DNA from 3 places in the Mesorhizobium sp. M0040 genome. Region 2 is predicted to be linked to each of the others. Evidence: predicted binding sites of a transcription regulator. Region 2 holds the regulator's gene; each other region holds the start of a gene.
What was found. Region 2 encodes LexA, which represses DNA repair genes until DNA is damaged. Its sites were predicted from a motif close to TGTTCNNNNTGTGTTCNG; they were not measured.

Region 1 (5,883 bases), on a different contig from region 2:
AGCGTGACCACCGAAAATGTCGACCCGGAAATCGCTTTGGTTGCCGGGCCGCAGTTGGTGGTGCCGGTGATGAACGCGCGTTATGCGCTGAATGCCGCCAATGCGCGCTGGGGCTCGCTGTACGATGCGCTCTACGGCACCGACGCTATCCCGGAGACGGCCGGCGCCGAGCGAGGCAACAAATTCAATCCGGCGCGCGGTGCCAAGGTCGTCGCCTGGGTGAAAAGCTTCTTCGACGAGGCGGTGCCGCTCACCACAGGCAAATGGGCCGGCGTCAACGGGCTTTCGGTCGCCAACGGCATGTTGCGGCTCGGCGAGGGTGCCGGCGCCACCACGCTTGCCGACCTCAGACAGTTTGCCGGCTATCGCGGCGATGCCGCCGACCCCGAAGCCGTGCTGCTCACCAAGAACGGCCTGCACATCGAAATCGTTGTCGACCACAACAACCAGATCGGCCGCACCGATCCGGCCGGCATTGCCGATGTCGTGCTGGAATCGGCGCTGACCACCATCCAGGACTGCGAGGATTCGGTCGCCGCGGTGGATGCGCAGGACAAGGTGCTGGTCTACCGCAACTGGCTCGGCCTGATGAAGGGCGACTTGGCGGAAGAGATCACCAAGGCCGGCAAGAGCTTTGTCCGAAGGCTCAACCCCGACCGTACTTACACCGCGCCGGATGGCGGCACGCTGACCTTGCCCGGCCGCTCGCTGATGCTGGTCAGGAATGTCGGCCACCTTATGACCAATCCGGCGATATCGGACCGCGACGGCAACGAGGTGCCGGAAGGCATCATGGATGCGGCGCTGACGGCGCTGATCGCGCTGCATGACATCGGCGTGAACGGGCGCCGCACCAATTCTCGCGCCGGCTCGATGTACATCGTAAAGCCCAAGATGCACGGGCCCGACGAAGTTGCCTTCGCCGTCGAGATTTTCGACCGTGTCGAGGCGCTGCTCGGCGTGCCCAAAAACACCCTCAAGATGGGCATCATGGACGAGGAGCGGCGCACCACCGTCAACCTCAAGGAGGCGATCCGCGCCGCGAAAGAACGCGTCGTCTTCATCAACACCGGCTTCCTCGATCGCACCGGCGACGAGATCCACACCTCGATGGAAGCCGGCCCGATGATCCGCAAGGGCGACATGAAGCAGGCCGCCTGGATTGCCGCCTACGAAGCCTGGAACGTCGACATCGGGCTGGAATGTGGGTTGGCCGGCCACGCCCAGATAGGCAAGGGCATGTGGGCGATGCCCGACCTGATGGCGGCGATGCTGGCCGAGAAAATCGCGCATCCCAAGGCCGGCGCCAACACCGCCTGGGTGCCGTCGCCGACGGCGGCAACCCTGCACGCCACGCACTACCACAAGGTCGACGTCCATGCCGTGCAGGCGGCACTGAAGAGCCGGCCCAAGGCAAAACTCGACGACATCCTGTCGGTGCCCGTCGCTGTCCGGCCGAACTGGTCTCAGGCGGACATCCAGAAGGAACTCGACAACAACGCGCAAGGCATTCTGGGCTATGTCGTGCGCTGGATCGACCAGGGCGTCGGCTGTTCGAAAGTGCCAGATATAAACGACGTCGGCCTGATGGAGGACCGCGCCACGCTGCGCATCTCCTCGCAGCACATCGCCAACTGGCTGCATCACGGCGTCTGCACGCCCGAGCAGGTCATGGAGACGATGAAACGCATGGCGGCGATCGTCGACCGCCAGAACCAAGGCGATCCGCTCTACCGGCCGATGGCGCCGGATTTCGACAAGTCCATCGCCTTCCTCGCCGCCTGCGACCTGGTCTTCAAAGGCCGCATCCAGCCCAACGGCTACACCGAGCCGGTGCTGCACGCACGGCGGCTGGAGCTGAAGGCGCGGGATAACGGCTGAACCGAAAGCACGATGCACGCAGGCCAAGGGTAAGCGCCGGCGTCCCCCTCCCCCTTGAGGGGAGGGTGGCCCGAAGGGCCGGGTGGGGTCGCCAATGCAGTGCGCCAACCCAATTCTGACGGTGCGCCCTAGAGCAACGGACGCCCAGATGGAATCAATTCTCTTTCCGGGATGGCGAGACAAACCACGCGAAAGGTGGCGAGCCCGATGTCGTGCACCGGCAGAATGATCCCATCTGAATGTCCGTTGCTCTAGGAGGAGCATCGCAACGCTCCGCACCTCGGTCGGTTTCGAAATGCGACAGGCCGAGCGTCTCACCGGCGACCCCACCCGGCCGCTTCGCGGCCACCCTCCCCTCAAGGGGGAGGGGAACGTCACGCCGCTTGTGCCATCCGTTCCGAGCTCATGCGGTAGGAAATCGCTTCGGCCAGATGGATGCGGCCGACCGTCTCGCTGGCCTCGAGATCGGCCAGTGTCCGCGCCACCTTCAAGACGCGGTGATAGGCCCGCGCGGAAAAGCCAAGCTTTTCGCTGGCGTCCCTGAGCAGCGACAGGCCGGCGGCATCGGGAATGGCAATCTCCTCGATGACTGACGGCGAGCAATGCGCGTTGGTGGTGGCGGAGGTCGCGCCGAGCCGCTCGAAGCGCTCTCGCTGGATCGTCCGCGCCCGCGCCACGCGTAGTGCCACGGCTGCGCTCTTCTCCGCCCGGTCCGGCCGGATCAAATCGCTGGCCGAGACCGCCGGCACCTCGATCCTGAGATCGATGCGATCGAGCAGCGGGCCGGAAATGCGCGCCTGGTAGTCGGTGCGGCAGCGGTCGCCGCGCAGGCAGCGATAGCCAGGCTCGCCGGCCATGCCGCAGCGGCACGGGTTCATCGCCGCGACCAGCTGGATACGCGCCGGGTAGGTGACGCGATGATTGGCCCGGGCGATCATGCAGTCGCCGGTCTCGAGCGGCTGGCGCAACGCATCGAGCGCCTGCGGCGAGAATTCGGGGAACTCGTCGAGGAACAGCACGCCGTGATGGGCGAGCGAGGCCTCGCCCGGCCGCACGCGCAACCCGCCGCCGACCATCGCCGCCATCGAGGCCGAATGATGCGGCGCGCGGAACGGCCGCCGGTCTGTGAGCTTTCCTTCGCCGAGTTCTCCGGCCACCGAGGCGATCATCGAGACTTCGAGCAATTCCCTGGGCGCCAGCGGCGGCAGGATCGACGGCAGCCGCTGCGCCAGCATCGACTTTCCCGATCCCGGCGGCCCGACCATCAGAAGATTGTGGCCGCCGGCTGCCGCCACCTCCAGCGCCCGCTTGGCGGTCTCCTGGCCCTTGATGTCGGCCAGGTCGGGCAGGTCGCGCGCCGCGGCGTGGATGCCGGCTTCCGGCCGTGACAGAACCTGCGTGCCGCGAAAATGATTGGCGATGGCGATCAGGCTGCGCGGCGCCAATATGTCGAAATCCTTGCCGGCCCAGGCCGCTTCCGGCCCGCAGGCGAACGGGCAGATCAGGCCCTTGCCTTCGGCATTGGCGCCGATCGCCGCCGGCAGCGCGCCGGCCACCGCGGCGATGGTGCCGTCGAGCGACAATTCGCCAAGCACGACATAGCCGGCCAGCATGTCGCCCGGAATGGCGCCGAGCGCCGCCATCAGACCGAGGGCGATCGGCAGATCGTAATGGCTGCCTTCCTTGGGCAGGTCGGCGGGTGCCAGATTGACGGTGACCTTCTTCGACGGCATCGACAGGCCGGATGCATGAAGTGCAGCCTGCACCCGCTCGCGGCTTTCGGCTACAGCCTTGTCGGCAAGGCCGACGATGTGCATGTTGACCTTGCCCGGCGCGATCATCACCTGCACGTCGACCGGCACGGCCTCGATGCCCTGGAAAGCAACCGTGCGAACCCGCGCCACCATGTCTTCACCCCGGATGCAGGCTTTGCCCCAAGCCTTTGCGATCATGCCGCGAACGGCGTCACCGGAGACAACCACAGATTTCCGGCGAAGGCAAGAACATTTGGGGAACAGCTGAGCGCCACGGCTGCAATGGTCCGGAACGCGGCCGCTCGCGAAGCGAGGCTAGTTGCGCTTCTCCTCCACGGCATCCCAGAACAGGCTGGCGATGTCGGCGCCGCCGAAGCGCTGCACTTCGCGTATGCCGGTCGGTGAGGTCACGTTGATCTCAGTCATGTAGTCGCCGATGACGTCGATGCCGACGAGGATGAAGCCGCGCTCTTTCAGCGAGGGGCCGATGCGGGCGCAGATCTCGCGTTCGCGTTCCGTCAATTCGGTCTTTTCGGCGCGGCCGCCGACATGCATGTTGGAGCGCGAATCATGCTCGGCCGGCACGCGGTTGATCGCGCCGACAGGCTCGCCGTCAATCAGGATAATGCGCTTGTCGCCAGCCCGCACCTCCTTGAGGTAGCGCTGCACGATGTAGGGTTCGCGGAACAACTGGCCGAACATTTCGAGCAGCGAGGCGAGGTTGCGGTCGGCCTCGTGCAGGTGGAAGATGCCGGCCCCGCCATTGCCGTAGAGCGGTTTGACGATGATATCGCCGAACTCCTTGCGGAAGGCTGCGACCTCGAGCGGGTCCTTGGTGATCAGCGTGTCCGGCATCAGGTCGGGAAATTCAGTGACGAAGATCTTTTCCGGGCTGTTGCGCACCCAGGCAGGGTCGTTGACCACCAGGGTCTTCGGATGGATGCGCTCGAGGATATGCGTGGTGGTGATGTAGTTCATGTCGAAGGGTGGATCCTGCCGCAAAAGGATGACGTCCATCTCCGAAAGATCGGTGCGGATTTCATCGCCCAGCGAATAATGGTTGCCCCTCTCGTCGCGAACCTGCATCGCCTCGATACGGGCAAACACCTTGCCGTCGCGCAGCGACAGCCGGTCGGGCGTGTAGTGGAACAACTGGTGGCCGCGCCGCTGCGCCTCCAGCGACAGCGCAAACGACGTGTCGCCGGCTACCGACACGGTGGAGATGTGGTCCATCTGGACGGCGACTTTCAGGGGCATGGCAGCTCTCCGGCGCACTTGGAGTGATCCACTTGGACGCACAAAGTACGCTCCAACATTTTTTGAATCCACGCATCGTGCTTTCCGAAAATCGATTCCGATTTTCGGGCCGATGCATCGACGACAGCGATATAAGGAAATCGGCGGCTTCTGCCAATCGGCCAAGGTCACGATGAGGCTGCGCTTCGCTTGGCGCAGACCTCGACGCGATAGTTCTCAGCGGTCGAAGACCAGCTTGGAATAGCCGAGGAAGGACAGTGCCATGGCGACCAGCGAGGCGACCGCAAGGGCTATGAGCGGCGACACCATCGGCAGTGCGAACAGCATGGCGCAATAGACGAGATAATTGACGACGCTGGTGGCAATGCCGACGCCGCCATAGCGGGCGCCCTCTTGCGCGACGCCGCGGCTGGAAGGCGAGAAGGTCAGATGGCGGTTGATCAGCCAGGTGACGGACAGGGCAAAACCGATCGAGATGATGCGAGCCGCGAAGGGGCCAAGCGGCGCTATCGCCAACACCAGCCAAAGCGCCGCCGCGTCGGCGACGAAGCCGATGCCGCCGGCGACAATGAAGCGGGCGAGGCGTCCCATTTAGGGCTCTAAGCCGCCCGCGGGGTCTTGCGCGGTCCGGTCTTCAAAGTCGCGAGCGCACTTGCGCGTTCGCGTTCGACGCGGCCGGAAGGCATCGACAGATAGAAGATGCGCTTCTGCTCGGCCCGGCCGCGCGACACCGAATCGAGGATTACCCCGGTCACCGCCGCCAGCATCGACAGCAGCAGCAGCCCGACCGACAGCACCCACGTCGGCATGCGCGGCACAAGCCCGGTTTCGGCGAACTCGATCAGCACCGGCGCCATCAGAAACAGGCTTGATGCCAGGAAGAACACCGAAAAAGCGCCGAAGAAACGCAGCGGCTGCGTCTCCTTCATCAGCATGGCGAACATCCACAGGATCTTCGCGCCGTCGCGAAAGGTCGACAGCTTCGACGAGG
Region 2 (5,883 bases):
GGCCGGGCAAGCCACTGATGTTCGGGCGGCTGGGAGACATTCGCTGCATCGGCCTGCCCGGCAATCCGGTGGCAAGCCTGGTCTGCACTCAGCTCTTCCTGAAGCCGCTGCTGGCGCGGCTCGGCGGCCGCGCCTTTCAGCAGGATATACGTCGGGCACGGCTCGGTGCTGCCATGCCGGCCAACGATCTCAGGCAAGATTATGTGCGGGCTGTTGTCATAGATGACGCCGGTACGCTCGTGGCGACGCCGTTCGGCATCCAGGACTCCTCGATGCTGAAAATGCTGGCCGATGCCAACGGGCTGATCGTTCGCGCGCCGTTCGCACCTGCTGCAGCGGCGGGCTCCCCCTGCGACGTGCTGATGTTACGCTGAACCTGCCTCACTCCGAGATCAAGGTCCGGGTCAGCGGATGGTCTGGATCGGCCAAACCGTCGATGATGTTGAAATGATGCCGGTCAGGCTCGACCACCGAGCTGGTCGCGGTACCCAGGCCGATCCAGATGTTGGCCAGCAACGCGCTCTGACGCAGGAATTCGGCGCGCTCGCCGCCGCCGGCCCAGCAGGTCAGGCGGGCCTTGTCCATCGGGCGCAGCAGCACCGGGCTTTCGGCCTGCGCCTCGGCCTCATCGATCGCGATCGTCTCGTTCATGCCGGTGCGCATGATGGGGCGCAAATCATGCACCCCCGAGATCGACACCACGTGACGAACGCGCCGGACCACTTCGGGCGCCAGCGGCGTCGTCGCCGTAACCATCCGGCTAACAAGATGGCCGCCGGCCGAGTGTCCGGTCAGCATCAGCGGCCCTGGGACCATCGCCGCCGCCTTGCCGATCGCCGCGCCGACTTCCTTGACGATGCCGCCAATGCGTATCTGCGGACAGAGCGTGTAGGACGGCATCGCCACCGCATAGCCGCGATCAACAGGGCCAGTGGCAAGATGCGACCAGAAATTTTTGTCGAATTCCATCCAGTAGCCGCCATGAACGAACACCACGAGTCCCTTGGGCTTGATGGCCGGCAGGAAAAGATCGAGCCGGTTGCGTGGGTTGTCGCCATAGGCCATGTCGAGCCGCGCCCTGCCCTCGGTCGAAAGCACGTCGCGGAAAACCCGCGCGGGCTCGATCCAGGCCGCCGGCCAGCGATCGCTGCCGGCTATGTTGGCGCCGTTGGCATAGGCGTTGTCCCAATCGGCAATGTGACGTTCGAACACCCTGCGCCCTCCCTGGCATATGGCCTTGCAACGTAGCCGTGAGCATCGCGCGGCGCATCGTCGCCAGCCTCACGATTCCAGCTCTCGCATCAATCTCAAGTGACAGCTGCTTTGATGGCGAAGCGCGCATCCTTCCACGCACGGGTGCGCAGGATGTCCTCAAGCACTTTGACGGCCTGCCAGACATCGGCATAGCCGACATAGAGCGGGGTGAAGCCGAAGCGCATGGTCGATGGCGCGCGAAAATCGCCGATCACGCCACGTTCGATCAGCGCGCGCATGACCTGGTAGCCATGCTCATGCATGAATGAAATCTGGCTGCCGCGTTTTTCCCCATCGCGCGTGCTTTCGAGCGTGAGCCCGTAAGTGCCGCACTTTGCCTCGACAAGCTCGATGAACAGATCCGCCAGCGCGATGCTCTTCTTGCGCACCGCCGTCATGTCGACATCGTTCCAGATGTCGAGCGCGCCCTTCAGCGTGCGCATCGACAGGACCGGCTGCGTGCCGCACAGAAACCGGCGGATGCCGGTGCCGGCCGCATAGCCTGGCTCGAAGGCGAAGGGCCGTGCATGGCCCCACCAGCCGGTGAGCGGCTGCTGGATGTCGGAAAGATGCCGCTCAGCCGCATAGATGAAGGCAGGCGCGCCCGGGCCGCCATTCAGATATTTGTAGGTGCAGCCAACGGCAAAATCGGCGTTTGCCTTGTCGAGCTCGACTGGCATCGCGCCGGCGGTGTGGCAGAGATCCCAGACGATCATCGCCCCGGCTTCCTGAGCCCTGCGCGTCAGCGCCGGCATGTCGCGCAGTTCGCCCGACTTGTAGTTGACGTGGTTGACCAGCACCACGGCGGTGCGTTCGTCGATCAGCTCTTCGATGGTCGGCGCGTCGACCCCCGAGAGGCGCAGCAGCGTATCTTTTCGCGTCGAAACCACACCCTCAGCCATGTAGAGGTCCGTCGGAAAACTATCGCCCTCGGCGACGATGACCTGCCGCTCCGGTCGCATGGCCATGGCGGCGTGCAGCAGCTTGTAGATGTTGACCGATGTCGTGTCGCAGACCACCGTCTGGCCGGCCGCGGCACCGATCAGGCGCCCGAGCTGGTCGCCAAGTTCAAGCGGCATGTTGAACCAGCCGGCCGTGTTCCATGCGCGGATGAGATCATGCGACCATTCTTCGGTCGCGGCCTTGTGCAGTTCATCGAAAGCGGCACGTGAAGCAGCTCCTAGCGAATTGCCGTCGAGATAGATCACTCCTTGCGGCAACACAAAGCGGTCGCGCATCGCGCGCAGCGGATCCGCGGCATCCATCGCCTTTATGGCCACGAGATCGGGAATTCCTGTCATGATTTGTCTGCTCCCCCAAGATCCAACGCAAGGCCGGACACGCGTCGACTGTTCTTCCATTACCTGGTTGCGCGCAGCAAGGCTCCAGCGGCGAGAAGCAGCCTGACCAGGCGATGGAAACCGGGACTTAACCCGAGGTTGGCGTTTTGAGTTCGTTTCGTTCACGGTGCATTGACCAAACCGCACAGTCGATACGGTTCAATTCCGTGCCTTTTACCAACCGACGGCCGATGCCAGTGCCGCCTTCTAGGAGGCCAGAAGGGCGCAAACGAAAGCAGAATCAAGGCGATGAGGCTCGCGGCGATGAAAATGCGGTACGCCGGTAGGGCACGTCGTTTGTTTCCCGAGCCTTAACGCATTCATTAAACTTTAAACAGTTGCGGAACACAACTGGAACAGATAGTGTTTGTTCTGGGTTTGTTTTTCTGATTCTGTTGGGGGTCGCTATGCTGACACGCAAACAACACGAACTGCTTATGTTCATCCACGAAAGGTTGAAGGAAAGCGGTATCCCGCCTTCCTTCGACGAGATGAAGGAAGCGCTCGACCTGGCTTCCAAATCCGGAATCCACCGGCTGATTACGGCGCTGGAGGAGCGCGGCTTCATTCGCCGTTTGCCCAACCGGGCCCGTGCGCTGGAGGTGCTGCGCCTGCCTGACTCGATCGCCCCCGGCCTCAATGCGGCACGCAAGTTCTCGCCGAGTGTCATCCAGGGCAGTCTTGGGCAAGGCGGTCCTCGGCAAGGCAAGCCGACATCGTCGCGCGTGCCCGCAGCCGGAAATGACGACGATGTCGTCGCCGCCGTTTCGATCCCGGTGATGGGCCGCATCGCCGCCGGTGTGCCGATCGACGCCATCCAGCACCAGACGCATTCGATTTCGGTGCCGCCGGATATGATCATGGGCGGCGAGCATTATGCGCTCGAGGTCAAAGGCGACTCGATGATCGAGGCCGGCATTTTCGACGGCGACACGGTGATCATCCGCAATGCCGATACGGCGAGCCCCGGTGAGATCGTGGTGGCACTGGTCGACGAGGAGGAAGCGACGCTGAAGCGGTTCCGCCGCAAGGGCGCCTCGATCGCCCTGGAAGCCGCCAATCCAGCCTACGAGACGCGCATCTTCGGACCAGACAGGGTCAAGGTGCAGGGCAAGCTCGTTGGGCTGATCCGCCGCTACTGAGTTGCGCCCTTGGCGCCGGCTTTTGGATTGTCGGCCCTGCGGTATGGGGGCAGGCCGCGCGTCGCGCGTGAAAATTTCCGCTGCACGTGCCAGGGCCGGTATGATTTTTCGACCGCGAAACGGATTTCGGCGCGCGTTGCCGCTTGTGGATCGAAGTAGACGGCGGCACTTCCCGCGCGCGCCAGTTGCCGTTTGGTGACGACGAGGACCAGCCGGTCGTAGTAGCAGGGGTTATGGGCGGTGGCGTCGTCGATGACGATCAAGCTGGCAAAGGCGCAGGCTGGCCGCGCAGTATCGCGGTCCTTGGCTTGCGCGATGATCGCGCCGGATGGATGCCTGGCAAGGCAGAGGCCGTCCGTGCAAATGAACGGCATGCCCGGCGGTAGGTCGGCCGGATCGGCAATGTCGAATTGCGGGTCGTTCTTTCCAGGTGTTTCCGGCGCGACGATAGCCTCTGATGTGAGCGCGCGTTTCCAGTTGTCGATGGTGAACTCATTCGGGCGTGCCCGGTTGACCGCGAGTTCACCGCTGCCGATCGGCAGCGCGACCAGCCGTGCGTCCTCCGAGACCAATACGTCGGGTATGCGTGTCTGCGTTGTCGTCAGCAAGCCGGCGAGCGCAAAAGGAAGTGCCGCCAGCCGCAACCGGGTCGTCGCCATGCTGGCAATGACGAGGGCGATCGTCACCAGAAGGACGGATCTCAGCGAAATCAGCCCGACCGCATCGATCGGCGAGCGCTCCGAGATCCACCCGGACAGGGCGATCATCGCCGTCAGCCCCTTGCCCATGACATAGAGGAAAGGGCCATCCGCGCCGAACGGCATCGCCAGCGCACTGAGCACGGCGAAAGGCATGACGACCAGTGAGACGATGGGCATGATGGCCAGATTGGCGAACAGGCTGAGCGGCGCCACGCGCTGGAAATGCCATATGGCGAAAAGCGCCGTGGCGCTCCCTGCAATGATCGAGGTCATCGCCAGACCGCACATGCCCAGCAGGACCTTTCGAGTGGCAAAGCGTAGCGGCGACCGCCGCGGCGGCGGCGTGGTGGCCCTGCCGGCGCGGTAATCGGACCAGCCTGCATAGGCGCCGACAAGGGCCGCCGTCGCGGCGAAGGACATCTGGAAACTCGGACCGACCACCTCGTGCGGCGACACCAGGATGACCGCGATGGCCGAGATCGCCAGGTTGCGCATGGTGAGCGCGGCCCGGTCGAACAGCACGGCGATAAGCATCACCGCCAGCATGATGAAGCTGCGTTCGGCCGCCACGACAATGCCGGAAAAGACGAGGTAGGCCGCAATCGAAAAAAGCGCGGCGGCCGCGGCATATTTCTTGACCGGCCGTCGCGATGAGAAATCGGGAAACAGCGCAAAGGCACCCCGTAGCAGCGCCATGATGGTGCCGGCGACCAACGCCATATGCAGCCCCGAGATGGAGATGATGTGGTAGATGCCGGTGCGCCGCATCGCTTCGTTGATCTCCTCGGGAATGCCGGCGCGCACGCCAACGATCAGCGCAGCAGCAATCTCGCCCTCGGCGCCGCCGATGCGGCTGCGGATATGGTCGGCGATGGATTCGCGCGCGTCTTCGATCGCGGAAGAAAGCTGCGCGGCAAGCGGCATGCTGCCCGACGACACGACTTTCGGATTGCCGAGAAAAAAGCCGCTGCCGCCGATACCGGCGAAATAGCTGTCGAAGGAGAAATCATAGCTGTCGGGCCGCACCGGGCCGGTCGGCGGCAGCAGCCGCACATAGCCGGTGATCTCGGAACCGGCGGTCAGCGCAGCCGGTATCTTCATCGCCGAAACGCGGACCCGTTCCGGCATGTAGCGCAGTGTCGGCCTGGCGGTTGAGATCACATCGATTGTCAGCCTGATGCGGCCGCTCGCCATGGGCTCGTACGATACGACGCGACCCGTCAGCCGCGTCGAGATTTCGGAACCGAGCATATGCGTTCCGACACGCCATGTCTCGAACTTGGCGGCAAGTACGCCAAGCGCGCAGAGCAGCGCCACCATGAAGCACAGGCGCGTCCTGGGCCATGACCGCGAGACGACGGCACAAAGGGCCGCGAGGAGCGCGATTGCGATCGGCTGTGGAAAGGCCGGCTCCACCGACAGCCCGAAATATACGACCACCCCGCA
Region 3 (5,883 bases), on a different contig from region 2:
CAGACGCGGGTCGTGATCAGCTTGGCCTGGCTGCCGAGATAGTGCGCTGCGATATCGAGAAGCAGCGGATCGCGCTGCACGGCGACCGCAGCGTTGCAGTCGAGGACCCGTTCGAAATAGTGACCGCTGAGCAGCGGGCGGCCGAAATGCTTTTCGGCATCGGCGTGTTTTTCGGGCAGGAATTCCAGCCGGCGGTCGAAATTGCCGAAGCATGGCGTGCGCTCGGCGAAGCGGGCAATCTCCTCATGGATGGCGGCCGGCAGCATCAGGCCCGAATAGAGCCCCTCGGTGCGCAGCGCGCCGACGACGGCATCGCGATCGACGCCGGCGAACATCGTTTCACCGACGTTGCGCGCCGGCCGAACGGGCTTTGCACCGCGCCAGTGCAGCCGCCGCGCCGGCATGGTGCGGGCTAGCATGAACATCGGCAGCCATGCCGGATTCTCGCGAAGGTCGGAAAGATAGGTCGGGATGCGGGCGGCGATGCGGCGCAGCGTGCCGCCGTTGCGTGCGATCGCCTCGAGGCTTGCGGCGCCGGACTTGTCAGGGCTTGAAAGGGTCATCGGGGTCCTCAAAATGTCGAGGGAACAGCATCGACGTTAGTCGTCGCCGCTCCGGCACACCCCAAACCCTATTCGCCCATATCGCTGGGAATGGTAACCCCCGGCCAGATTTTGTGCAATGCACAATAAACCACGACCCGCCAGAAAATTTGCTTGGGCGTTCCCCGGACCGGGACGGTAAGCCGTCACTTCCGCGGCGCGACCCAGATCTCGGCGTGGAGCCTCCTGGTCGCCAGCCCGCGGGCAATCGCTTCGGCGCTGCGGGCGTTCTTCGACAGCGCCGCGGCCTGTCGCTTGCTGATCACCAAGCCTTCGGCGAGAGCGCGATTTCCGGCAAAGACCCGCGACAGGAACGGCGCGCGGCTGCCGCGTGCCCGCGAAAATCGCGCCGCCATGGTTTGCCTCGCCGTATGAGCGACGACCTCGTCGATCCAGCCCTCTCCCAGCCGCGCGCCCGGTTCCAGCAAAAGCAGCCAGTCGCCCTTGGCCTGCCTGATGCCGGCGGCGATGCCGCCGCTGACATAGTGGCAGCCGGCATGTTCGGCGACGCGGTGCGTCTGATCGGTCGAGCCGGTGTCGCAGACGAGAACGTCGCGCACCACGCCTTCGACCGCGCCGCCGATCAGCGAGGCGAGCGTGCGGGCAAGGCCCTCCTCGTCATTCAGGGTTTCGATCAGGACGCTGAGCATGTTTAGCCGAATAGCGGAAAGCGGTGGGCAGCGCCAGTTTTTGCGGCGCGCCGCGAGAAAGTTCTTGATTTGTTCTCATCGATACGATAGGAATACATTCATGAGCAGAGCGAATCGACAGCGGGCGGACAGTCCCTGGGAAAGGGCCAAAATGGAACAGATCGTGCGTGCCGATATTGCCGCCTTCGGCGCTGGCAGGGCCGAGATGGCGAATGCGATGATCGAGCAGAGCGGCATGCGCGTCCGCCCGGACCGCAATCGCGGCAGGTCGGCGGGCATCAATCCGTCCGGCCGTTTCGAGCCGGTCAGCCGGCACGTGTTCGACGACGGCTGGAATTCGCTGGAGGAGCTGCCGCCCTTCAAGACCGAGGTACAGGTCGAGAAGCCGCGCACCATCATCACCCGCAACGAATCGCCCGATATCTCCTTCGACCGCTCGATCAATCCCTATCGCGGCTGCGAACATGGCTGCGTCTATTGTTTCGCGCGGCCGACGCACAGCTTCATGGGCCTGTCGCCGGGGCTGGATTTCGAATCGAAGCTGTTTGCCAAGCCGGATGCGGCGCGGCTGCTCGACAAGGAATTGTCCAGGGATAATTACCAGCCGCGCACCATCGCCATCGGCACCAATACCGATCCCTACCAGCCGATAGAGAAGCAATACCGGATCATGCGCGAGATCCTCGAAGTGCTGGAGGCGCGCGGGCATCCGGTCGGCATCGTCACCAAATCGGCGCTGGTGACACGCGATATCGACATTCTGTCACGCATGGCCGAACGCGGGCTGGCCAAGGTGGCGTTGTCGGTGACGACGCTCGACCGCATGCTGGCGCGCACCATGGAGCCACGCGCGTCGACGCCGACCAAGCGGCTGGAGGCGATCAGGCAGCTTTCGGATGCCGGCATACCGGCCTCGGTCATGGTCGCGCCGATCATCCCCGGACTGACCGACCCGGAGATGGAGCGCATCCTCGATTCGGCGCAGGCAGCGGGGGCACGCGAGGCCGGCTATGTGCTGCTGCGCCTGCCGCTGGAGGTCGCGCCGATCTTCAAGGACTGGCTGCTGCGCCATTATCCCGATCGCTATCGCCACGTCATGTCGCTGATCCGTTCGATGCGCGACGGCAAGGACTACGATTCGGAATGGGGCAAGCGCATGAAAGGCTCCGGCCCGTATGCCTGGCAGATCGGCCGGCGTTTCGAAATCGCTGCCAAACGGCTCGGCCTCAACGCCGAGCGGCGCTCGCTGAGGACCGACCAGTTCGTCCCCGCCGCCAAGGCAACCGAGCAGTTGATGCTGCTGTGACAAAGCGTCTCGCGCCAGCCGGTTGAAACGGCCGGCAACAGGCAAAAATCCCGTCCGGCCTGTCCTGTCCCCGGGCTTGCAGACGGTAGCCCCTCCTGGTCCGGTGCCCCGCCCGACCCGGAGGGACTTGCGGAGAATCGGAGCCGATGCGAACCTCGCCGCACCATGGCTCGCCCGCGTTCCGATTCTCCGCTTCTCTTCGAAATTGTCGAGAAACCCGACTTCTCGTTCGAGACGAGGGCGATGGCCGAAGGCCTTTGGCCGGTGGCGGGAATGGACGAGGCCGGCCGCGGCCCGCTCGCCGGGCCGGTAGTGGCTGCAGCGGTGGTGCTCGATCCAGCCAACATCCCCGACGGCCTCGACGATTCCAAGCGGCTGACGCATTTGCAGCGTGAGGCGCTGTTCCTGAAAATCCTCGGCTCCGCGCTCGCCGTATCGATGGCGTCGGTCAGCGCCGAAGGCATCGATGCCTCCAACATCCTCAAGGCCAGCCTGGAGGCGATGCGCCGTGCCGTGGCCGGCCTGTCAATCCGGCCGAAGCTGGCACTGGCCGACGGCCGCGACGTGCCGCCCGGCCTGCCCTGCGAGGGCAAAGCGCTGATCAAGGGCGACCAGCGCTCGCAGTCGATCGCCGCAGCCTCGATCGTCGCCAAGGTGTTGCGCGACCGCATGATGTGCGGCTGCGGCAGCCATCATGCGCATTACGGCTTCGAACTGCATATGGGCTACGCCACTGTCCGCCATCGCACGGCGATCGATCTGCACGGGCCAGTGGCACGGCTGCACCGCGCCTCCTTCGCGCCGTTCCGGTTCGGCGGCACCGAGGTGCTGGAGGAAGAGGGTTTTTCGGGTTTGGATTGAGCGACCCTGTCGGCTAGGCGTAATCTCCCCCCTCGAGGGGGAGATGTCGCCAAAGGCGACAGAGGGGGTCGGTACGTCCTGGCGCGACGCCATGCGGGACGAAAGAGAAGGCTGGCGCTTCACGCGCGGCGACCCCCTCTGGCCTGCCGGCCATCTCCCCCTCGAGGGGGGAGATTACGCGCTCTGCCGCTTTCGCTAACAAAAAAGCCGCCAGGTTTCCCGGGCGGCCTCGATGACTTGTAGATGCAGCCGTTCAGTTCAGCTTCGACTTCAAATCCTGCAGTGAGGCATTGAACAGGTCGGCGCCGGCCTTGGCGTCGATCTTGCCGGCCAGCAGCGCGCGCGCGGCTTCCACCGCGATATCGACGGCGCTGGCACGCACTTCGCCGATTGCTTCGCGCTCGGCCTGGCCGATCTTCTGCTCGGCCAAAGCGGTACGCCGGGCGACATAGTCCTCGGTCTTCTTGTGCGCCTCGGCGGCAAGCATGTCGGCTTCACGCTTGGCGGCGGCAACGATGGCCGCCGCCTCCTGCTCGGCTTCCTTGCGCTTGCGCTGGTATTGGCCAAGCAACTGCTGGGCCTCTTCGCGCAACCGGCGCGCCTCCTCGAGCTCGGAGCTGATCTTGTCGGCACGCGCATCGAGCGCCTTGGCGATCATGCCCGGCACCTTGATGTAGATGGCGATGCCGAGGAAGATTACGAGGGCAACCGTTGCCCAAAGCGTCGCGAGAGATGTGGCGTCCATGATGCGCTCCTCACCCGGCCACGGATTTGACCGCGGCCGCGATTTCGGCCTTGCTGGCCTTGCCGCCGACAAGCGCCTCGACGATGGCCGAAGCGGTGTCCTCGGCGATCGTGCCGACTTCCTTCATGGCATTGGCCTTGATGGAAGATATGCGCGCCTCGGCCTCGCCAAGCTTCTGGTCAAGCGCTGCCTCGATCGTCTTGCGGGCAGCTTCGGCTTCCGCCTTGGCCGCATCGTTGGCCTGCTGGCCGATCGCATTGGCCTTGCCCTTGGCTTCCGCCAATTCCTGCTCATAGGCGGCAACGGCGGCGTCGGCCTCGCTTTTCAGCCGGGCAGCATGATCGAGATCCTGCGTGATGCGGTCGTTGCGCACGTCGATGATACCGCCGACGCGCGGCATCACGACCCGTTTCAAGAAGAGGTAGAACAGCCCGAAAGTGATTGCCAGCCACACCAGCTGTGACGGGTACGTCGCCGGATTGAAGGGCGGGAACGTGCCGTGCGCTTCGGCAGGCACGCCGGTCCCAGCGCTGCCGCCTTCGACGGCGGGCGCGGACTCTTGCGCAAAGGCAGATGTCACGAACATGGGCTATCCCCGAAATTCAGGCCCGCCGCAGGATCGCGGCCGGCCTGTTCAATTCTTCCCAATGTTCAGCCGAACAAGCATTCAGCCGAACAGAGCGAGAAGCGCGATGAGAAGCGAGAAAATACCCAGCGCTTCGGTCACGGCGAAGCCGAAAATCAGGCGGCCGAACTGGCCGTCGGCGGCCGACGGGTTGCGCAGCGCGCCCGCCAGATAGCTGCCGAAAATGTTGCCGAGGCCAATGCCCGCGCCGCCCATGCCGAGGCATGCGATGCCGGCGCCGATGTACTTTGCTGCTTCTGCGTCCATTTGTTCAACTCCTTTGGATCTAAAATTCGGTTGCAAATTCGATCCGGCGGCAATGCCGGAAAACCTTGTCAGTGCCCGGGATGCAGGGCGTCGTTGAGATACATGCAGGTCAGCACGGCAAAGACATAGGCCTGCAGGAACGCGACCAGCAGCTCCAGCGCCGTCAGCGCCACGGCCATCGCCAGCGGCAGAACCGAGCCCGCCACGCCGACCGCGCCGAGCGCGCTCAGGCTGACGACAAAGCCCGAGAACACCTTCAGCGTGATGTGACCGGCGAGCATGTTGGCGAACAGACGAACCGAGAGGCTGACCGGACGCGAGACGAAGGAAATCACCTCGATCGGAACGACCAGCAACATCATGACGATCGGCACGCCCTTCGGCACGAACAGCTTCAGGAAGCCAAGGCCATGTTTCATGAAGCCGTAGACGATCACGGTTCCGATCACCAGCGCCGCAAGGCCGAAAGTGACGATGATGTGGCTGGTGATGGTGAAGAAATACGGGAACAGGCCAAGCAGGTTGGCGACAAGCACGAACATGAACAGCGAGAACACGAAGGGGAAGAACTTCATGCCTTGCGTTCCCGCGGCGTCCCTCAGCATATTGCCGACAAATTCATAGGCCATTTCCGAGACCGACTGAAGGCGGCCCGGGACGAGGCTGCGGCTCGACGTGCTGAGGTAGAGAAACGCCGATGCGACAGCAACCGTCGCAAGCATGAACAGAGCCGAATTGGTGAAAGACAGGTCGTAGCCGCCGATGTGAATCGGAATGATCGGATGGATCTGGAATTGGTGGATCGGATCGACCTTGTCAGCAGCCAC

Region 1: a site for LexA is predicted at 3,881-3,898, ahead of NKJ91_RS22205 (YifB family Mg chelatase-like AAA ATPase). Genes of this name have one in related genera too.
Region 3: a site for LexA is predicted at 1,312-1,329, ahead of NKJ91_RS19295 (PA0069 family radical SAM protein). Genes of this name have one in related genera too.

The regions. Positions count from the first base shown of each region.
Region 1 is NZ_JAMYVA010000029.1:49,871-55,753, reverse strand. Features, by position in the region: gene NKJ91_RS22210 (malate synthase G) at 1-1,881, shown strand, start outside; gene NKJ91_RS22205 (YifB family Mg chelatase-like AAA ATPase) at 2,256-3,788, opposite strand; gene gshB (glutathione synthase) at 3,951-4,892, opposite strand; gene NKJ91_RS22195 (GtrA family protein) at 5,109-5,483, opposite strand; gene NKJ91_RS22190 (glycosyltransferase) at 5,492-5,883, opposite strand, start outside.
Region 2 is NZ_JAMYVA010000051.1:4,365-10,247, reverse strand. Features, by position in the region: gene NKJ91_RS28010 (molybdopterin molybdotransferase MoeA) at 1-374, shown strand, start outside; gene NKJ91_RS28005 (hormone-sensitive lipase) at 382-1,212, opposite strand; gene kynU (kynureninase) at 1,308-2,555, opposite strand; gene lexA (transcriptional repressor LexA) at 3,002-3,736, shown strand; gene NKJ91_RS27990 (ComEC/Rec2 family competence protein) at 3,730-5,883, opposite strand, start outside.
Region 3 is NZ_JAMYVA010000022.1:4,713-10,595, reverse strand. Features, by position in the region: gene NKJ91_RS19305 (phytanoyl-CoA dioxygenase family protein) at 1-563, opposite strand, end outside; gene NKJ91_RS19300 (glycosyltransferase) at 749-1,252, opposite strand; gene NKJ91_RS19295 (PA0069 family radical SAM protein) at 1,404-2,558, shown strand; gene rnhB (ribonuclease HII) at 2,724-3,419, shown strand; gene NKJ91_RS19285 (F0F1 ATP synthase subunit B) at 3,673-4,164, opposite strand; gene NKJ91_RS19280 (F0F1 ATP synthase subunit B) at 4,175-4,750, opposite strand; gene NKJ91_RS19275 (F0F1 ATP synthase subunit C) at 4,832-5,056, opposite strand; gene NKJ91_RS19270 (F0F1 ATP synthase subunit A) at 5,125-5,883, opposite strand.